DNA from 4 places in the Novosphingobium sp. TK46 genome. Region 3 is predicted to be linked to each of the others. Evidence: riboswitches for the same ligand, from Rfam matches in the RefSeq annotation. Region 3 holds a riboswitch; each other region holds the start of a gene.
The links. Region 3 has a riboswitch for cobalamin ahead of ACXJ1Z_RS04395 (HoxN/HupN/NixA family nickel/cobalt transporter). Riboswitches for the same ligand answer to the same signal wherever they lie in the genome.
Positions count from the first base shown of each region.

Region 1: another riboswitch for cobalamin. It lies ahead of ACXJ1Z_RS11110 (TonB-dependent receptor); the one in region 3 lies ahead of ACXJ1Z_RS04395 (HoxN/HupN/NixA family nickel/cobalt transporter).
Region 2: another riboswitch for cobalamin. It lies ahead of ACXJ1Z_RS17870 (ferredoxin-like domain-containing protein); the one in region 3 lies ahead of ACXJ1Z_RS04395 (HoxN/HupN/NixA family nickel/cobalt transporter).
Region 4: another riboswitch for cobalamin. It lies ahead of ACXJ1Z_RS14555 (TonB-dependent receptor plug domain-containing protein); the one in region 3 lies ahead of ACXJ1Z_RS04395 (HoxN/HupN/NixA family nickel/cobalt transporter).

Region 1 is NZ_CM143963.1:2,318,161-2,322,366, reverse strand. It holds gene ACXJ1Z_RS11120 (ankyrin repeat domain-containing protein) at 1-447, shown strand, start outside; gene ACXJ1Z_RS11115 (TenA family protein) at 553-1,215, opposite strand; cobalamin riboswitch at 1,477-1,732, shown strand; gene ACXJ1Z_RS11110 (TonB-dependent receptor) at 1,974-4,115, shown strand; gene ACXJ1Z_RS11105 (PepSY domain-containing protein) at 4,102-4,206, shown strand, end outside.
Region 2 is NZ_CM143963.1:3,748,021-3,752,226, reverse strand. It holds gene ACXJ1Z_RS17880 (glycosyltransferase) at 1-15, shown strand, start outside; gene ACXJ1Z_RS17875 (multidrug effflux MFS transporter) at 326-1,552, shown strand; cobalamin riboswitch at 1,626-1,856, shown strand; gene ACXJ1Z_RS17870 (ferredoxin-like domain-containing protein) at 2,109-3,239, shown strand; gene ACXJ1Z_RS17865 (precorrin-8X methylmutase) at 3,239-3,868, shown strand; gene ACXJ1Z_RS17860 (precorrin-2 C(20)-methyltransferase) at 3,865-4,206, shown strand, end outside.
Region 3 is NZ_CM143963.1:946,051-950,256, forward strand. It holds gene ACXJ1Z_RS04385 (MlaA family lipoprotein) at 1-638, opposite strand, end outside; gene ACXJ1Z_RS04390 (hypothetical protein) at 930-1,124, shown strand; gene ACXJ1Z_RS04395 (HoxN/HupN/NixA family nickel/cobalt transporter) at 1,172-2,191, opposite strand; cobalamin riboswitch at 2,449-2,692, opposite strand; cobalamin riboswitch at 2,828-3,069, shown strand; gene cobW (cobalamin biosynthesis protein CobW) at 3,275-4,206, shown strand, end outside.
Region 4 is NZ_CM143963.1:3,025,946-3,030,151, forward strand. It holds gene mdh (malate dehydrogenase) at 1-354, opposite strand, end outside; gene ACXJ1Z_RS14545 (hypothetical protein) at 553-864, opposite strand; gene ACXJ1Z_RS14550 (cell wall hydrolase) at 1,005-2,144, opposite strand; cobalamin riboswitch at 2,382-2,580, shown strand; gene ACXJ1Z_RS14555 (TonB-dependent receptor plug domain-containing protein) at 2,685-4,206, shown strand, end outside.

The DNA of each region.
Region 1 (4,206 bases), 1.4 Mb from region 3:
GCCAAGCTGGGCCGGGCGGACCTGATCCCCGTGCTGGTGCGCAATGGCGCCGACGTGAACGGGTACGATTCGCGCGGCTTCACACCGCTGATCCTGGCCGCCTACGACGGTCAGGGGGGTGCCGTCGAAGCGTTGATCAAGGCTGGCGCGGACGCCTGCAAGCCGGACCTCAACCAGGGCAACACCGCGCAGATGGGCGTCGCATTCAAGGGTGACGACCGGATTGCCGCGCGCCTGCTTAAAGAAAAGTGCGACGTCAACGCACGCAACAAAGCTGGGCAGACGGCACTCATGATGGCGTCGCTGTTCGGCCGCGCTGCGCAGATCGACATGCTTATCGAAGCCGGCGCCGACAAGGCGCTCGTGGACAGCTCGGGCCGCTCCGCCGCCAGCGTCGCGGACGCGCAAGGCAATCAATCCGTGGCCCGAAAGTTGGATACGCCGTAACGGGCAGCACCGTTTTCGCTCGGCCGGGCGCGGCGCCTGCCGGTATGCCGACCGGCGTAGCCGCGAACGCAAGGCGCGAGGATCACCGTTGCGATCGCGCCGGGATCAGATCGGCCATCCGATCTGGTGATAGGCTGAATCCCAGAACATCCATTCGTAGCGGGTGGCTGTTCGGAACGCCTTGGCCATCGCCGCAACGGTGCCGGGCGACGCGGTGCTCGCCGCCGCATCCACCAGCGCACGCACTCTGCCTGTCGCCTCGCCGAACGCGGGGTCGGCGTACGTGTCGATCCATGCGTCGTATGTGTTCGCTTGCACCGCGATCGGCTTGATGTGGCATCCCACTTCCCAATACACCCAGAAGCATGGGAGGATGCCGGCGATCAGCTCCTCATAGCTGCGGGTTGCCGCCAGGCTGGCAAGGTAGCTGGTATAGCCCAGGCAAACCGGGCTGGGTTCGGTCATGCCCGCAACTGCGGGAGTCACTTCGAAGCGCGCGAAGAACGACTGGTGGAGGACTTCCTCGACCTGCACGGCAACTTTGGCGCCATCCGAAAACTCGAGCCTGCCCGCCGCGGTCGGCGCGCGAGCCGCAGCGATCGCGAGGACGCGGGCGTATTCTGAAAGGTACAGGCTATCTTGCACGATATAGTGCTGAAAGCTGGAGACGGGCAGCGTTCCTGCGGCGAGTTCGGACAGGAACGGCTGCGCCAGGATAGCACGCCGGATCGAAGCGACCTCATCCCACATCGCATCGCAAAAGCTCATTGAGTGATCCTTGGTTGAAGTTGCCCGGACCGCCGTCGCGAACAGCCTCCTTGCAGACGTGAACGAGATGAAGCCCGGCCCGGCAGCCGAGGAGCACCGGCAATAGGCGCTTCAACATACGGTGTCCCCCTGTCTGTTTTGCTGTCCACGTTTTCGTTCGGCAGCCGTCCCGAGTTCGCCGGCCGGCAACACACTGCGGGCTTGCGGATACGACGGACGCTAGCTATCGGGCGGCCGTCCTGCTCGTTCCATGAACGGCCGGGATACTGATCGCGCCGGTTCCTCGAAAGAGGATTAAAAGGGAACGCGGTGAAGGTGATCGACAGCGATGTCGGGCATCCGAAGCCGAGGCTGTCCCTGCAACTGTAAGCGGCGAGCGCGATGTACATGTGTGGCGTGGGCAGAAAGCCACGCCGCCAGCCACTGGGTCGGACGCTAAATCGAGCGAGGCCTGGGAAGGCCGTGCATCAAGCGATGACCCGCGAGCCAGGAGACCTGCCGGCGTCTGGTCGCTCTTGCCTATGGCCCAGGGGATGGCCGCGGCACGGTGAACTCCGTCTGAGCGACGAAGATGCGGCGGGGACCGCAACGGCGTTTGCGCCGGGCGTCTGCGCGTCCGTTCGGCACACCGTCGTCCGCAGATCGTGCGGAGGCCCCCGTCGGATGTCGCTCGGCGCCGGGGGTAAATCGTCATGTGCAGGAATTATCGTAATCACGCTGGATGGAAGACACTCGTTCTGGCCACTTCGCTTTCGGGCATGCCCGGCGTTGCCGTGGCAGAGGATCGAGCAGGGTCGGAGCAGACGGAAGCCGAGGACATTCTCGTCGTCGGTCAGGCAGGTCTGGGGCTCAATCTACCCACCCAGACCGGCAGCCGGCTCGGGCTGACACCGCTCGATATGCCAGCCAGCGTGTCGACGGTGGATGGCGACGCAATTCGGATGCGCGGCGATCTTACCGTCGCCGAGGCGGTATCGCGCGCGCCGGGCATAACCAACGCCTCGAACCAGGGCGACGGCGGCACGGCACTGGCGGCCCGGGGATTTGCGGGCCAGGGATCGGTCCTGCAACTGGTCGATGGGGTCCGCCAGTTCCCCCTGAACGGCACCGTCACGTTCCCGAGCGATCCGTGGAACGTGGATCGTATCGAGGTTCTGACCGGCCCGGCCTCGGTGCTCTACGGGCAAGGCGCACTCGGCGGTGCGATCAATGTCATCAGCAAAAAACCGTCCGATCGGCAGGTGATAGACCTTCAGGCAAGCTACGGATCCCAGAACACAGCGCAACTCGCCGCCGGTGCCGGTGGACCGCTCGGCGATGTCCTTGGCTACCGGATCGATGCAAGTTATCGCCGGTCCGACGGCTATGTGGATCGCGGTCGCAGCAAGTCCTTCGCGCTTGGCGCGGCGCTTGCCTTCACGCCTACCGACGAATTGTCGATCTCGCTACGCGCGGACTACGCGCGCAAGGAACCGATGCGGTATTGGGGTACGCCGCTGGTCGCAGGCCGCATCGACGACCGCCTTCGCCACCGCAACTACGAGGTATCGGACGCCACGATCCGCTACCTCGACGACCGCGAGACGCTGACGATCGAATGGTCCGCGAACGACGCGATCACCTTTTCGAACGCGACGTATCGCATGGATACGAAGCGGACGTGGTACTCGCTGGACCTGTATTGCTTCATCGAGGCTGACGGCGATTGCCGGAACGGTCTGGGCAGCGGGACGCCGGGGAACGTCTATCGCGCAGACAACGTCGGGATCATCCATGACAGCCAACAAGTCGGCAACCAGGGCACGGTCGCGATCAAGACACCGCTGAGCGGCGCGATGGCGAATGACCTGGTGCTCGGCTTCGATGCCAATTACATCAAGCATGATTACGCGCACAACTTCGACTTCTCGACTTACACGGACGAGGTCGATCCCTTCGACTTCGATCCCGGCTTTCTCGCAAGTCGAGACCAGACCCTCCCCCGTTACCGCACGCGCACCCGCGAATGGGCGATCTTCGGTGAGGACCGGCTCAAGCTGAACAGCCGGCTCTCGCTGATCGCCGGGTTTCGCTATGAAGAGGATTGCGTGAAGCGCCGCAACTTCGTCTATACCGATGGCGTGATCTCGGGCACGGCCAACGCGTTTCCGGGTGGCGTCGCGCAGAAGAAGTTCACCGATTTCACCTGGCGCATCGGCGCGGTCTATCAGCCGAGCCCCACGATCTCGATCTATGGCCAATACGCGACCGGCGTCGATCCGATCGGCACGCTGACCACTTTTACCACGAACGCGGCACAGTTCCTGTTCACGAATGCCAAAGGCGATCAGATCGAGGCCGGCATCAAGGCCAGTTTTCTCGATGGTCGCGGATCGGCGACGTTTGCCGCCTACCGGATCGTGAAAAAGGGGCTGGCGGCGCAAAGGGTGACGAACGGTCCGATCGAGCAGATCGGCAAGCAGGCGTCCCAGGGCATCGAAGCCTCGCTTTCGCTTCTCCTCGCCGGCGGCTTCGGGATAGAGGCCAACGGGACGATACTCGACGCCGAGTACAAGAGCTTCCTGAGCGGCAACGTCGATCTATCCGGGAACACACCCTTCGATGTTCCCGAGCGTGCGGGCAATCTGTGGCTGACGTGGCAGGGCGATCGCGGGCTGCGCGCGCAAACCGGGCTGCGCTATGTGGGTCGGCGGTATACCGACACGGCAAACGCTTTCCGCATCCCGGGCTATACCGTGATCGATGCCGGGATCTCCTATGCCGTGACTAAGAACGTCGCGATCGATCTGCGTGGGCTCAATCTGTTCGACGAACGATATGCGATCTCGGCCTACAACAATGAACAGTGGATCCTCGGCCGCCCCCGCTCGGTAGAGGTCGCGCTTCGTGGCCGCTTCTAAGGGCAAGGCTCAAGCGCCGGGTCACAGGATCAAGCGCTGGCTCTATCTTGTCCACCGCTGGATCGGCATCGCGTCCTGCCTCTTGTTCGCC
Region 2 (4,206 bases), 1.0 Mb from region 3:
GCGGACGTGCGGTAGGGGTCGCGAGATGCTTAAGGCGACGATTGATCCATCGTATCGGCCCCGCATTCCGCCACGAAACATGAGATGGTCCGCAAAGAGTATTGATATTCCACGCAAGAAGAAACTTTACGGTATGGTGAAGCGTCTATCCGCATGTCGGCTGCGCCGGCACCGTGCGCTTGATCGACTGGTGATCAGCATGGGGTGATCCGTGCCTGCAAGCGTCATGCTGTGCATGCTATGGCCGATCAGCCGGGCTCCGGACGGGAGCGCTGAGCCGGGTCGATTGCGCACTATGCCGAAGCGAACAATGAGTAGAACGACAATGAAGCCGCAACACGCCTCCTCGGGAATGTACCCGCGCGAGTTCATCATTTTCATAGCCGCATTGATGGCCGTGAACGCGCTGGGCGTGGACTTGATGTTGCCCGCCCTTGCTCAGATCGGTCGCGAGCTGGCAGTGACCGCGGCCAATCACCGGCAGTGGGTGGTGATGGTTTACATGCTTGGCTTCGGCACCGGCCAGCTTGTGTATGGCCCGCTCGCCGATCGTTTCGGACGACGTCCGGTGCTTATTGCCACGCTGATCGGATTTGTCGCAGCCAGCGTCTTTGCGGCAAGTTCGGCGACGTTCGAAGCGTTGCTGAGTGCGCGGTTGCTGCAGGGTCTGATGTCCGCGTCAACTCGGGTCCTGGCCGTCGCGATCGTACGCGATGGCTCGTCCGGGCGACAGATGGCGCGGACGATGTCGGTTGCGCAGATGATCTTCTTCCTCGTGCCGATCCTGGCGCCAACCCTGGGCCAGGCACTGCTTACGATCGGACCCTGGCGGTTCATCTTCTATGCGCTGGGCGGCTTTGCGGCCTTCGTACTCGCGTGGACGCTGCTGCGGTTGAAGGAGACTTTGCCGGATGCCGGGCGGGTTGCGATTTCGCTGGCGAACCTGCGATCGAGCTATCGACTTACGCTCACCAATCGATTCTCGATCGGCTATGCGATCGCCGCGTCGCTGACGTTCGGGGGCATCATCGCCTTCGTCTCATCGGCGCAGCAGATTTTCGTCGATGAATTCGGTGCCGGGGAGCGCTTTACGATCCTTTTCGCGATCTGTGCCGGGGCGATGGGCTTGGCGTCGTTCGCGAACAGTCAGCTGGTCGAGCGCCTCGGCACCCGGTGGATTTCGCAAGCCGCGGTACTTTGCCTCATCGCGCTTTCGATCATCCACGTCGGCATCATCGCGACCGGGTCCGAGACGTTGTTGAGCTATATGGTGCTGCAGGCCTCGAGCATGACCTGTATCGGCCTGTGCGGTTCGAATTTCGGGTCGATGGCGATGGAGCCGGTCGGGCATATCGCCGGGACGGCATCATCGGTGCAGGGGTTCATCACCAGCATCGGCGCCGTGCTGGTCGGGTTTGCGATCGGCCAGTCGTATTCCGGTACCACGCTGCCTCTCGCGGTCGGTTACCTGAGCATCGGCGTGGCGGTGCTGGTGATCATCTACTTCGTCGAAAAGGGCCGGCTGTTCCATCCCCTCGAAGCTCCGGCCTGAGCCTACGACAAGAGCCATTGGCTTGGCGCTCGGTTTGGTCTAGGCGCTTCGCCGAAGTGCGGGGCTAGCCCTGTGTTTTGTTGATCGCGCCGGTGCCCCCGCAAGGGGCTTAATCGGGAATGCGGTGAGGGGGCTTGCCTCCAACTCCGCGGCTGTCCCTGCAACTGTAAGCGGATAGCGCGATGCGCAAGCTCTCCACGTTGGAAGAGCAGCCACTGGACGAGGCGCGTGCGCTTTGTCTGGGAAGGCGCGCATCAAGCTGTGACCCGTGAGCCAGGAGACCTGCCGGCGCACCGGTCGCTCTTGCCTGATCCAGGGGATGGTCATGGCACGGTAACTCTCCGTCTGAGCGACGAAGCTGTGCGGCTGGGGCTGCATGGTCGCGCGGGTTTCGGGTGCCTTGGCATGCCCGCCCGTCGTCGCGCGCCGACCGGTTCTGCCGGCAAGCCCCCGCCATCGTCGCCGTAGGTGTGTGGAGGTTGCCGGTGTTCATGTCGTGCAGGGTTCCGCCAAGCGTGTCGCCTGCGTTTGCAGCCCACGGGCGGCGTAAAGCGCGGTGAGCGACTTTGCGATCAAGGGATGGTGCCCTGATGCCTGGCACCCGATGATGGCGGGCGATGGCCTGCTGGTCCGGATCAAACCGCCGCTTGGCGTGCTGACGCGCGAGCAGGTTCTGTCTGTGTGCGAGGCGGCGCAGGCACACGGCAGCGGCGCGATCGATCTGACCCGGCGCGCCAACCTGCAGCTTCGCGGCATCGGCGCGGAGGGCTGGGCCGCCATGATCGAACGACTGCTGGCCGGCGCACTGATAGATCGCGACCCGATCCGCGAGACCCGTCGCAACGTCATGGTCGCACCTGATTGGCGGGCAGGCGACGACACGCACCGCATCGCCAGCGAATTGCTCGGACGGCTCGATGAGCTACCCGACCTGCCGGGCAAGATGGGGTTCGTCATCGACGCCGGAGCAACCTGCACCCTGCGCGAAGAGCCGGGTGATTTTCGTATCGAGCGCGGGGAGGGCGGCCAACTTATTCTGAGAGCAGATGGTCGGGATCACGGCATTGTCATCGCGGAGGGGCAGGAAGTCGCTGCACTCTTTGCCCTGACGAGATGGTTCGTGGCGAGCGGCGGCGCGGCGGCGGGACGCATGGCAAGACACGATCCAGTGCTTCCCGCCTGGGCCACCGGAAACATCGCCCCATCGCGCCAGCGTCAGCCTATTGCGCCAGGCCATCACGAGCTGGGCAGTGCCTATGGTTTGGCCTTCGGACGTATCCAGGCCGATGAACTCGCAGCAGCTATCACACAATCGTCGGCAGTGGCGGTCCGCTTCACGCCTTGGCGCGTCGTTTTGTTGGAGGGTGTTTCGATCGGAGCCATAGCGGGTCTGTTGGACGATCCGCACGATCCGCTGCTCCATGTCGATGCCTGTCCCGGGGCACCAAGCTGTCCGCAAGCTACCGTGGTCACGCGGGATCTTGCGCGCCGTTTGGCCCCGCTCGTCGCAGGACGGCTGCACGTGTCGGGTTGCGGCAAGGGTTGCGCGCGGCCGGGGCCGGCGGACATCACCGTGACCGGTCGCGATGGACGTTACGACCTTGCCACCCAGGCGCGTGCCGGAGCGCCCCCCTCCCACACGGCACTCACCCAAGATGAAATCCTGCGCCAGTTCGGAGCTTCCTGATGCCGCATGTCTATGAAACCGATGGCGCCGCGATCTATCGCAAGTCCTTCGCCATGATCCGAGCCGAGGCCGAACTGGCTCGCTTCGACAAGGACGAGGAGCCTGTCGCGGTGCGGATGATCCACGCCGCCGGGATGGTGGAGCTTGGCCCCCATATCCGTTTCTCGCCGGGTTTTGGGGTGGCGGCGCGGACCGCATTGAACGCCGGGGCGCCGATACTGTGCGATGCGCGCATGGTGTCAGAGGGGATAACCCGCGGCCGGCTTCCCGCGGGCAATCCGATCGTATGCACGCTGCATGATATCCAGGTGCCGGACATGGCGCGTCGGATGAGCAACACCCGCTCGGCCGCCGCGCTGGAGTTATGGCGCCCGCATCTCGGCGGCGCGGTGGTGGCCATCGGCAATGCGCCGACCGCACTGTTCCATTTGCTCAACATGCTGGAGGATCCCGCTTGTCCTCGGCCGGCAGCGATCGTCGGCTGTCCGGTCGGCTTCGTCGGTGCGGTTGAATCGAAAGCCGCCTTGTGGGCGAAGCAACCGGTGCCTTGCTGCATCGTCGAGGGACGGCTTGGCGGCAGCGCCATCACCGTCGCCGCCATCAACGCGCTGGCGAGCCGCGCCGAATGAGCCTGGTCTCTCTTGCCCCTTCCGTGCCTTGCGGAACGATACACGGTGTTGGTCTGGGGCCCGGCGCGCCCGACCTGCTGAGCGTGCGGGCCGATCGGCTGGTTCGTGGCGCTCGCCACGTCGCCTACTTTCGCAAGGCTGGCCGGCCCGGACAAGCCCGTCGTATTGCGGAAGGCATGCTGCGTGCGGACGTGGTCGAGATCGCGATGGAGTATCCAGTCACGACCGAGATCCCGCTGACCGATCCGCGCTACAACGCGCAACTTTCGGCGTTCTACACTGAGAGTACCGAGCGGATCGCGGCGCTTGCCCGCGCCGGCGATGACGTCGTCGTACTG
Region 3 (4,206 bases):
GGCCCGTTCCGCACGCCATAGTATCCCAGCGTATTGGCAAAGCCGTTGGAGCGTCGGGGCAGACGAAATGGCTTGCGCTTGGCCACGTCGACGAACCCGGCGACGCCGATGGTCGAATTGATCGCGAAACGCCCCGCCGTTTCCACCGCTTTGCCCGGCTTGAGCTGAAGCATGTAGTTCAGGAATACGATCGGCTCGCGAAGATTGTACAGGAAGTTGTGAATGCCCTTGCGCGCGACACGCGGAACGGTTTCCTTGTATGTCCGTGCCGCAGGACCCATCACCGCGTCGTCGACTTTCTGGGTGATCGCGAACGCTTCGGCGTTTACCGCTCGCAGGGGATCGCCCGGCGTGTCCTTGCGCCCGGCGACGACGATATCGCCTGTCCGCGTATTCTCGCCCGGCGGCACCGCTACCGGCGATACCGGCACCGAGGGGGCATTCGGCTCTGTCGGCAGCGGCGGGAGCACGATGGTCGGCGGTGGCGCGGGAACGCGCGACGGATCTTGGGCCAGCGGCTCCGACGAAGAAGCCGGTACGGACGATGCAAGGCTCGCGGCGCCGACCCAAGCGTGCGTCGTCTGCGGCGGCTCCAGCGGTCCGACCGCAAGCAGCACCGCACTCGTCAAAATCAACATCAGCGCCCATCATCCTGTTGGCCGCGCTTCTTCCCCTCGAATTGCGGCAGATCGCGACATGCCCGTTTACGACTTTGTAGGACAGAAGATTCGCGATCGGTGACGCCATGCGATGGAGGTTCTCGACAAGCGGCGATGACGACCCTGCGCGCCGCGCCGTTGAGCGGCGGCCCGTGTGCAATCAAGCAAAAATACCAATGACATGGTTCAACCGTGCCATTGCGGGCAAGGCACCTGATCCCGACGAAAGGGTGTCGAGCCACAGCCGGGTTCGCTCCAGGGATCCAGACAATGCCGCAATCGTCCGAGCAGTATCTGGAGCAGGCGGAACGGCACCGTACCAACGCGGCATTGGCGATCAGCGGGCATGATCGCGACGGCCAGCTGCAACTTGCCGCGATCTACGAGGCGCGTGCGAACTTCATCGAACAGATCGCACGAAACACCGTGCCGGCTTCACGCCTGGAGCATGCGCAGACACCATAGGGGGCAAGCCCTGCCTGCAACGCGGGAAAACCCAAGGCGGGCCTATGTCATGCATCGCCGTCCAGCCCGCTCCATCGGTACACGACGTAGCTGACCAGCCAGCAGGCGATGAACAGGCCGATGATCAGGAAACCCAGCGTATTGAACTGGGCCGACAACACGCCTGCCTGGGTCCATACGCCGCCGGTAAGGCCCAGCTTTTCACCCAGCAACGCCACCGTCTGGATCGAGCCGATCACCAATGCCACCAGCGCCGAAATCGCGGTGATGGTCAGGTTGTAGTACAGCTTGCGGATCGGCTTGACGAAGGCCCACTCGTACGCGCCCAGCATGATGACGCCATCCATCGTGTCGACCAGCGCCATCCCCACCGCGAACAGCGCCGGGAACACGAGGACCGTGCCCAATGATACGCCATCGGCGGCATGCGCGCCGGACAGACCCAGAATCGCGACTTCGGTCGCGGTGTCGAAGCCCAGGCCGAAGAGGAACCCCAGCGGCGCCATGTGCCAGCTGCGACGGACCAGCCGGAACAACGGTCGCAGCACGCGTGCGATCACCCCGCCGCCCGCCAGCAGCATGTCGAGATCCTCTTGCGTGTGCGAGCCTCCTTTCCGCACATGCTGGAAACGCGTCCACAGACCGCGCAGGATCGCCAGGTTCATGATGGCGATGGCGAACAGGAAGCCCGCCGACACGATCGTCGCGATCACGCCCCCTTTCGCACCGATCGCCTCGAAGTCGGTCAGGGTGGTAGCGGCCAGCGCGATGGTGGTCGCCGCGATCAGGACGATCGCCGAGTGACCGATGGCGAACCACAGCCCCACCGTGATCGGTCGCTGGCCATCCTGCATCAGCTTGCGCGTGACGTTGTCGATAGCGGCGATATGGTCGGCGTCCACCGCATGACGCAGCCCCAGGCTCCAGGCGAGCAGCGCAGTGCCCAGCATCAGCGTGTTGCCGTGGAACGCGCTCAGCGCCCAGCCCCACGCCAACAGGTTCGCGCCGACCAGCAGCACGAACAGCACGGTGACGCGTCCGCGCAAGGTCATGGTCGCCGGCGTCATGCCCAAGCCCATATCGAAGCGACTGCCCGGCCCGCATCGCTCGCGACCGGCCTTACCTGCGCCTGTTGCATATCCCTGTCCAACCCCGTCGGCGTCAGCGATCCTGGCAAGGGGCCTCCGTGCGAACGGCCGGATCGTGCGTACCGAACGGACGCCAGTCAGCGCCCGGCACACCGATGCCGGTGCGGCCCCCGCCGCACGTTGCGTCGCTCAGACGGAGTCATTTTCCGTGCCTTGGCCAACCCCTGGACCACGGCAAGAGCGACCAGACGCCGGCAGGTCTCCTGGCTCACGGGTCAAGGCTTGATGCATGGCCTTCCCAGGCCTCGCATGTCGCAGCGTCCGGCCCAGTGGCTGCCGGCGTGCCGTCTTGGCCGCCAGCGTATGCATCGCGCTCACCGCTTACAGTTGCAGGGACAGCCGCGGAGTTGAAAGGAAAACCCTTCCGCACCGCATTCCCTATTAAGCCCCTTTCGGGACACCGGCGCGATCTTGCCCTGCCGATTTCGCGACCGGGCCACTCATCCTTATGCGGGCGCAAGGGACCGCGCAAGGGACGACGCGCGCAACTCCCGCCTTGCCCCGGCGGCTCGGTGCCGGTATCGCCCGATTGTCCCCAAGGTGGCCTGCCATCGTGGGGACGTAGATCGCGCCGGTGCCTCGCAAGAGGCTTAAACGGGAATGCGGTGAGAGGGGCCGGGCTCCTCAACTCCGTGGCTGTCCCTGCAACTGTAAGCGGCGAGCGCGATGCACATCGTCTTTCCCCAGACCGGGAAAGGCAGCCACTGGGCCGGACGCTGCGACATGCGAGGCCTGGGAAGGCGTGCATCGTGTGACGACCCGCAAGCCAGGAGACCTGCCGGCGTCTGGTCGCTCTTGCCGTGGTCCAGGGGTTGGCCAAGGCACGGATGAACTTTCCGTCTGAGCGACGACATGCAACGCGGCCCGGGGCCGCAGCGGCATGGTCGCGCCGGGTGCTTTCGCGCCTGCCCGCCCGCGCGTGCCGCCCGTCGAGCCATGCCACTGCGCAAGCTCGGCCTGCCCCGTGTCGCGCAACGTCGCCGGCGCGCAAGGATGATCGTCTTGAGCAAAGTACCCACCACCGTCATCACCGGCTTCCTGGGAGCCGGAAAGACCACGCTGATCCGCCACCTGCTGACCCATGCGGGCGGCCGTCGCCTGGCGCTGATCATCAACGAATTCGGCGATGTCGGCGTCGACGGCGAACTGGTCCGGGGCTGCAACGACGACGCCTGTCCCGAGGACGACATCGTCGAACTGGCCAACGGCTGCATCTGCTGCACCGTCGCGGATGATTTCCTGCCGACGATGATGAAGCTGCTCGACCGGCCCAATCCGCCCGAGCACATCATCATCGAGACCTCGGGCCTCGCCCTGCCCAAGCCGCTGGTCAAGGCGTTCCAGTGGCCGGACATCCGCACCCGTTCCACCGTCGACGGCGTGATCGCGCTGATCGATGCAGACGCGGTCGCCGCCGGTCGTTTCGCCACGGACGAGGTGGCGCTCGCCGCCGCCCGCGCCGCCGATCCAAACCTCGATCACGATAGCCCGCTCGAGGAACTGTTCGAAGAGCAGCTGGGCTGCGCCGACATGGTCGTGCTCAACAAGACCGATCTGGTCGACGCAGCGGCGCTGGCCCGGGTGGAAGCGCAAGTCGCCGCCGAGATCCGCCCCGGCGTCAAGATCGTCCGCGCGGATCACGGCGCCGTCGATATCGCCGCCCTGCTGGGCATCACCGCCGCCGCCGAGGACGATCTTGACTCGCGTCCCTCGCATATCGACGGACTGGACGACGACCACGATCACGACGACTTCGACAGCTTCGTCCTGTCCGGCGCCGAAGTGGCGGACCTCGACGCGCTGGTCGCGACGATGGGCACGCTGATCGCGCGGCACGACGTGCTGCGCATCAAGGGCATGGTCGCCGTCGCCGGCAAGTCGAGCCGCCTGGTGGTGCAGGCGGTCGGCCCGCGCATCCAGCACTTCTACGACCG
Region 4 (4,206 bases), 1.7 Mb from region 3:
GCAGATCACGAATGCGTCGGGGGCGTTGGCCTTGATGCCTTCGCCCACGGCCTTCATCACCTTGAGGTTGATGCCGAGCAGGTCGTCGCGGCTCATGCCGGGCTTGCGCGGCACGCCGGCGGTGACGATCACCACGTCGGCGCCGGCGATCGAAGCGTAATCGCTCGAACCGGTGATCTGCGCGTCGAAGCCTTCGACCGGACCGCACTGCGACAGGTCGAGCGCCTTGCCCTGGGGAACGCCGTCGGCGATGTCGAACAGGACGATGTCGCCCAGTTCCTTTTGCGCGGCGAGGTGAGCCAGGGTGCCGCCGATGTTGCCGGCGCCGATGAGGGCGATCTTCTTGCGAGCCATGGGCCTGTCAGTCCTTCACAGGTGCGGGGTCAACGGACGGATGGGCGGCCTGCGATGCCCCGCGAAGGCAAGCCAGCCGTTGAGTTCCGCGCGTGCCTAAGCCCGCGATGGCGCGAATGCAACCTTCTTGAGCCCCGACAGGGCAAAGATCTTACATCATGTTGATAACAGTTCGCAATAGCGATAAGCCGGGTGCACTCAGGCGGCGAAGCTTCCGAGTTTGGAGCTGATCCGATCGGCGAGGCGCCGATCGAGCTGGCGACACACCGCCAGCCAGTGCTGGCAGCTGTCCCGATCCCGCTCGCGCAAGGCCGACAGGGCCCGCGCGCCGGCATGTTCCGCGGCGGCAAGGCCGTGACGGGCGAAGTGGCGCAGCGCGGCGATCAGCGTCTTGTTGTCGAGCCGGGCGACATCGTTGTCGTTGACCGCGCACATCGGGGCGGAGTGGCACCGCCAGGCGCCGATCGGGGATTCTCCGGCGACATGGGCGCCGGCAAAACGGATGGTCATGATTTCGACCCTTCAAGCAACGCAATTGACGAAAACGCTTCTACGCGCGCGGTCCCTAACTGTTTGCTGACATCCTATGGTTTCATGGTTGTTCAGGATGCCGCCGGTCCGGTTGCGAACACAATTCATCGTATTGGCGGTCAACTGGTGGGGCTGGCGATCCATTGACCGCTGTTCCGGTACTCTTCGCGCACCCCGTCTCCGCTGGGGAGGGCGTGACCCTGATACAAGGTGTCGCCGCCGCGTGCCTTGACCTCTCCGGTATAGACCGGCGCGGCGGCGGGCGGTGCATCCGTCGACAGGCCGCCGGGCATGGCCACCAGCCCTTGCGCCCGCGCGCGTTGCAGACCTTCGTCGTACGCCTTCTGGATCGCCAGCGGATCAAGCGCCGCGCTGGCGGCTGCGGATACGGCGGACTCGTCGTGACGGTTGGGCGCGGCCAAGGGCTCGCCGCCCAGGTAGGCGAAGCGGAACGTCGCAGGCTGCCCGGCCCGGCCGTTGAAGCTGTAGAACCGATGCGCGCCGATCGTCAGCAGGTAATGCAGGCTCGGCGCCCAGTACGGGTGCACCGCGACCGTATGATAGTGGGTCGCCAAGCCGGCCGGCGCATAGACATAGCCCGCCAGCGCCTGCCGGGCGACGTCGCCCGCCCGGTCCCAGAACAACCGGTTGGGCCGCCGCGCGAGCGAGCCGTCGCAGGCGAACGAGAACTGGCAGCCGGTGGATCGTTCGGACCCCTGATAGACGACGCCGCACACCGTCTTGGGATAGGCGGGGTGCGCGACACGGTTGAGCACGACTTGCGCGACGGCGCGCTGGCCGGCATCCGCCTCGCTCGCGGCTTCGTAATAGATCGCCGCGGTCAGGCACTGGACGGCGCGCGTGCGATCGACGCCGCTGTTATCGACCCACAGCGGCTTGGCGATCGCGGGTGACAGCACATCGAGTCCTGGCGCGCCTTTTGCGTCGGAGTGGATCCCTTCGCCAAGCCCGGGCTCGGCAGCGTCGAGTTGCAGATAATAGAACGCCGAACCCGGGAAGCTGTCGCCCGCCCGCTCGAACGGCATCGGCTCGACCGTCGCGGCCTGTCCCGAAGCATCGCCGATGCTGAAGGCGGACCAGTCGGCCGGCGCGGCGGCGAAGGCGGGGATGGCGATGGCTCCGGCGACCAGCAGCGCCATGCGGGACAGCCGCAATCCTCTGGACCCATGCGCGATGCGCGCCGCGAAATCGCGCGGCCGCTGCTCGTTCAGGCAAAGATCGGCGAGGATGACGGGCATACGCGGGGTATCGAAGATCCTGCTGGGCGGCACTGAAGCCCGCAGCTACGCACGCGCGGATCGCCGTGCAGCACACGATCCGGCGGCGTCCCGATGCGGCACGTTCTGGGCAAATACCCTTAAGCGGTTAAGGAGTCGTCGCGCGAGCATGGAAAAGGCGCCGCCTTGCGGACATGAGCGAACCAGCTTCTCCTTGCGCGACCAGCTTCTCCTTGCACGAAATGCATCCCGGGCCTACGGCGCGGCCACGTCAGGGGTTGTCCGGGAAGCCGGACCGAAGAGGGAATTTCGGTGCGATGCCGAAGCTGCTCCCGCAACTGTGACCGAGGAGTCCGTTCTCAACCATGCCACTGGCCAACCCTCGCGGGCGTCCGGGAAGGCGAGGGCGGGCGATGATCCGGAAAGCCAGGAGACCTGCCCGATAGACGGTCGTTCCGCGCCGGGCGGGTGTACCGGTCGCAGCTGGGAATGCGCGTCGCATGAGGGCACGTGCAAGCCTCTCGCCATGGACGGCACTTCGTTCAGGTTGGAGGTTTTCGCATGAAGTATCTGTTTTTGCTGACGTCGGCGCTGGCCATGGCAACCCCGGCGTGGGGGCAGGATGGGGAGATCAGCGTGGCTGACTTGCGCATCGCCGACAACACCATCACCGTTCTTGCCACCGGCAGTCGCCTGCCGATCGATCAGGCGGGCCAGCCGGTCAGCGTGATCGACCAGGCCGAAATCGCCTCGATCCAGGGGCCGGACATCACCCGCGTCCTCGAGCGGCTGCCCGGCGTCACGATCGCGCGCAACGGTGGCCTCGGCTCGACCACCAGCCTGTTCGTGCGCGGCGCCAATTCACAGCAGTTGCTGGTGCTGGTCGACGGCATCCGCGTCGCCGATGTCGCCGCGCCGGGCGGCGGCTACGATTTCGGCAATCTGACCACTGGCGGTCTCGCGCGCGTCGATTTGCTGCGCGGCTCTAATTCGGTGGTTTGGGGTTCGGAAGCCATCGGCGGCGTGCTGTCGCTCACCTCGCGCGATATGAACGGCGCCGAAGCCACCGCCGAATATGGCGCGCGCGACAGTTTCGACGGGCAAGTCACTGCGGGGCTATCCAACGATACCTACGGCGTCACGTTCAACGGTGGGTACCTGCGGACCGATGGCTTCAGCCAGGCCGCGGCAGGAACCGAGAAAGACGGCTTTCGTCAGTATCGCGCTGGGGGCCGAGCGCATGTCGAACTGACGCCGGGTCTCACCGCCAGCCTCGTCGGCCGCTACACCCAGGGCAAACTCGACATCGACGGCTACCCCGCGCCGGACTTCGTCTTCGGCGATACGCCGGAGTATCAGAAGACCCGCGAGATCAACGGCCGCGCCGGTCTTGCCTGGACTTCGGAAAAGCTCGACCTCAACGCCGGGTATCAGGTTTCCGACACCCGCCGCCGGTATTACGACCCCACGTTCTCCGGTGATCCCACGTCGGAAACGCAAGGGCAGAGCCGCCGTGCGGAATTGAACGGCGCCTATCGCGCCACCGACACGCTGCGGCTGGATTTCGGTGGCGATCACGAGTGGTCGCGGATCGACGTCAGCGGCGCGGACAGGCAAAAGGCCAACCTGTCCAGCGGCCATGCGCTGCTCGGACTTTATACCGACGCCTTCACCATCGCCGGCGGCGTGCGGTATGACGATCATTCGCGCTTCGGCGACCGGTGGACGTTCGGCGCCAACGGCAGCGTCGCCATCGCCGACCAGTGGCGCGTGCGAGCCTCGTATGGCGAGGGCTTCAAGGTGCCGACCTTGTACCAGCTGTTTTCCGAGTACAGCAATCCGACGACGACGCTCGATCCGGAGAAAAGCCGCAGCTACGACGCCGGGATCGAGTACGGCGATCGCAACGCGCCGCTGCATTTCGCGCTCACCGGGTTTCGCCGCGACAGCCGCGACCTGATCGGCTTCGTCTCGTGCTCCGGCGCGATCTGCGCCACCCGGCCGTTCGGCTATTACATCAACGTCGGGCGCGCGCGGGCGACCGGGTTCGAACTCGAGCTGGGCGCGAAGATCGGCGAGACCC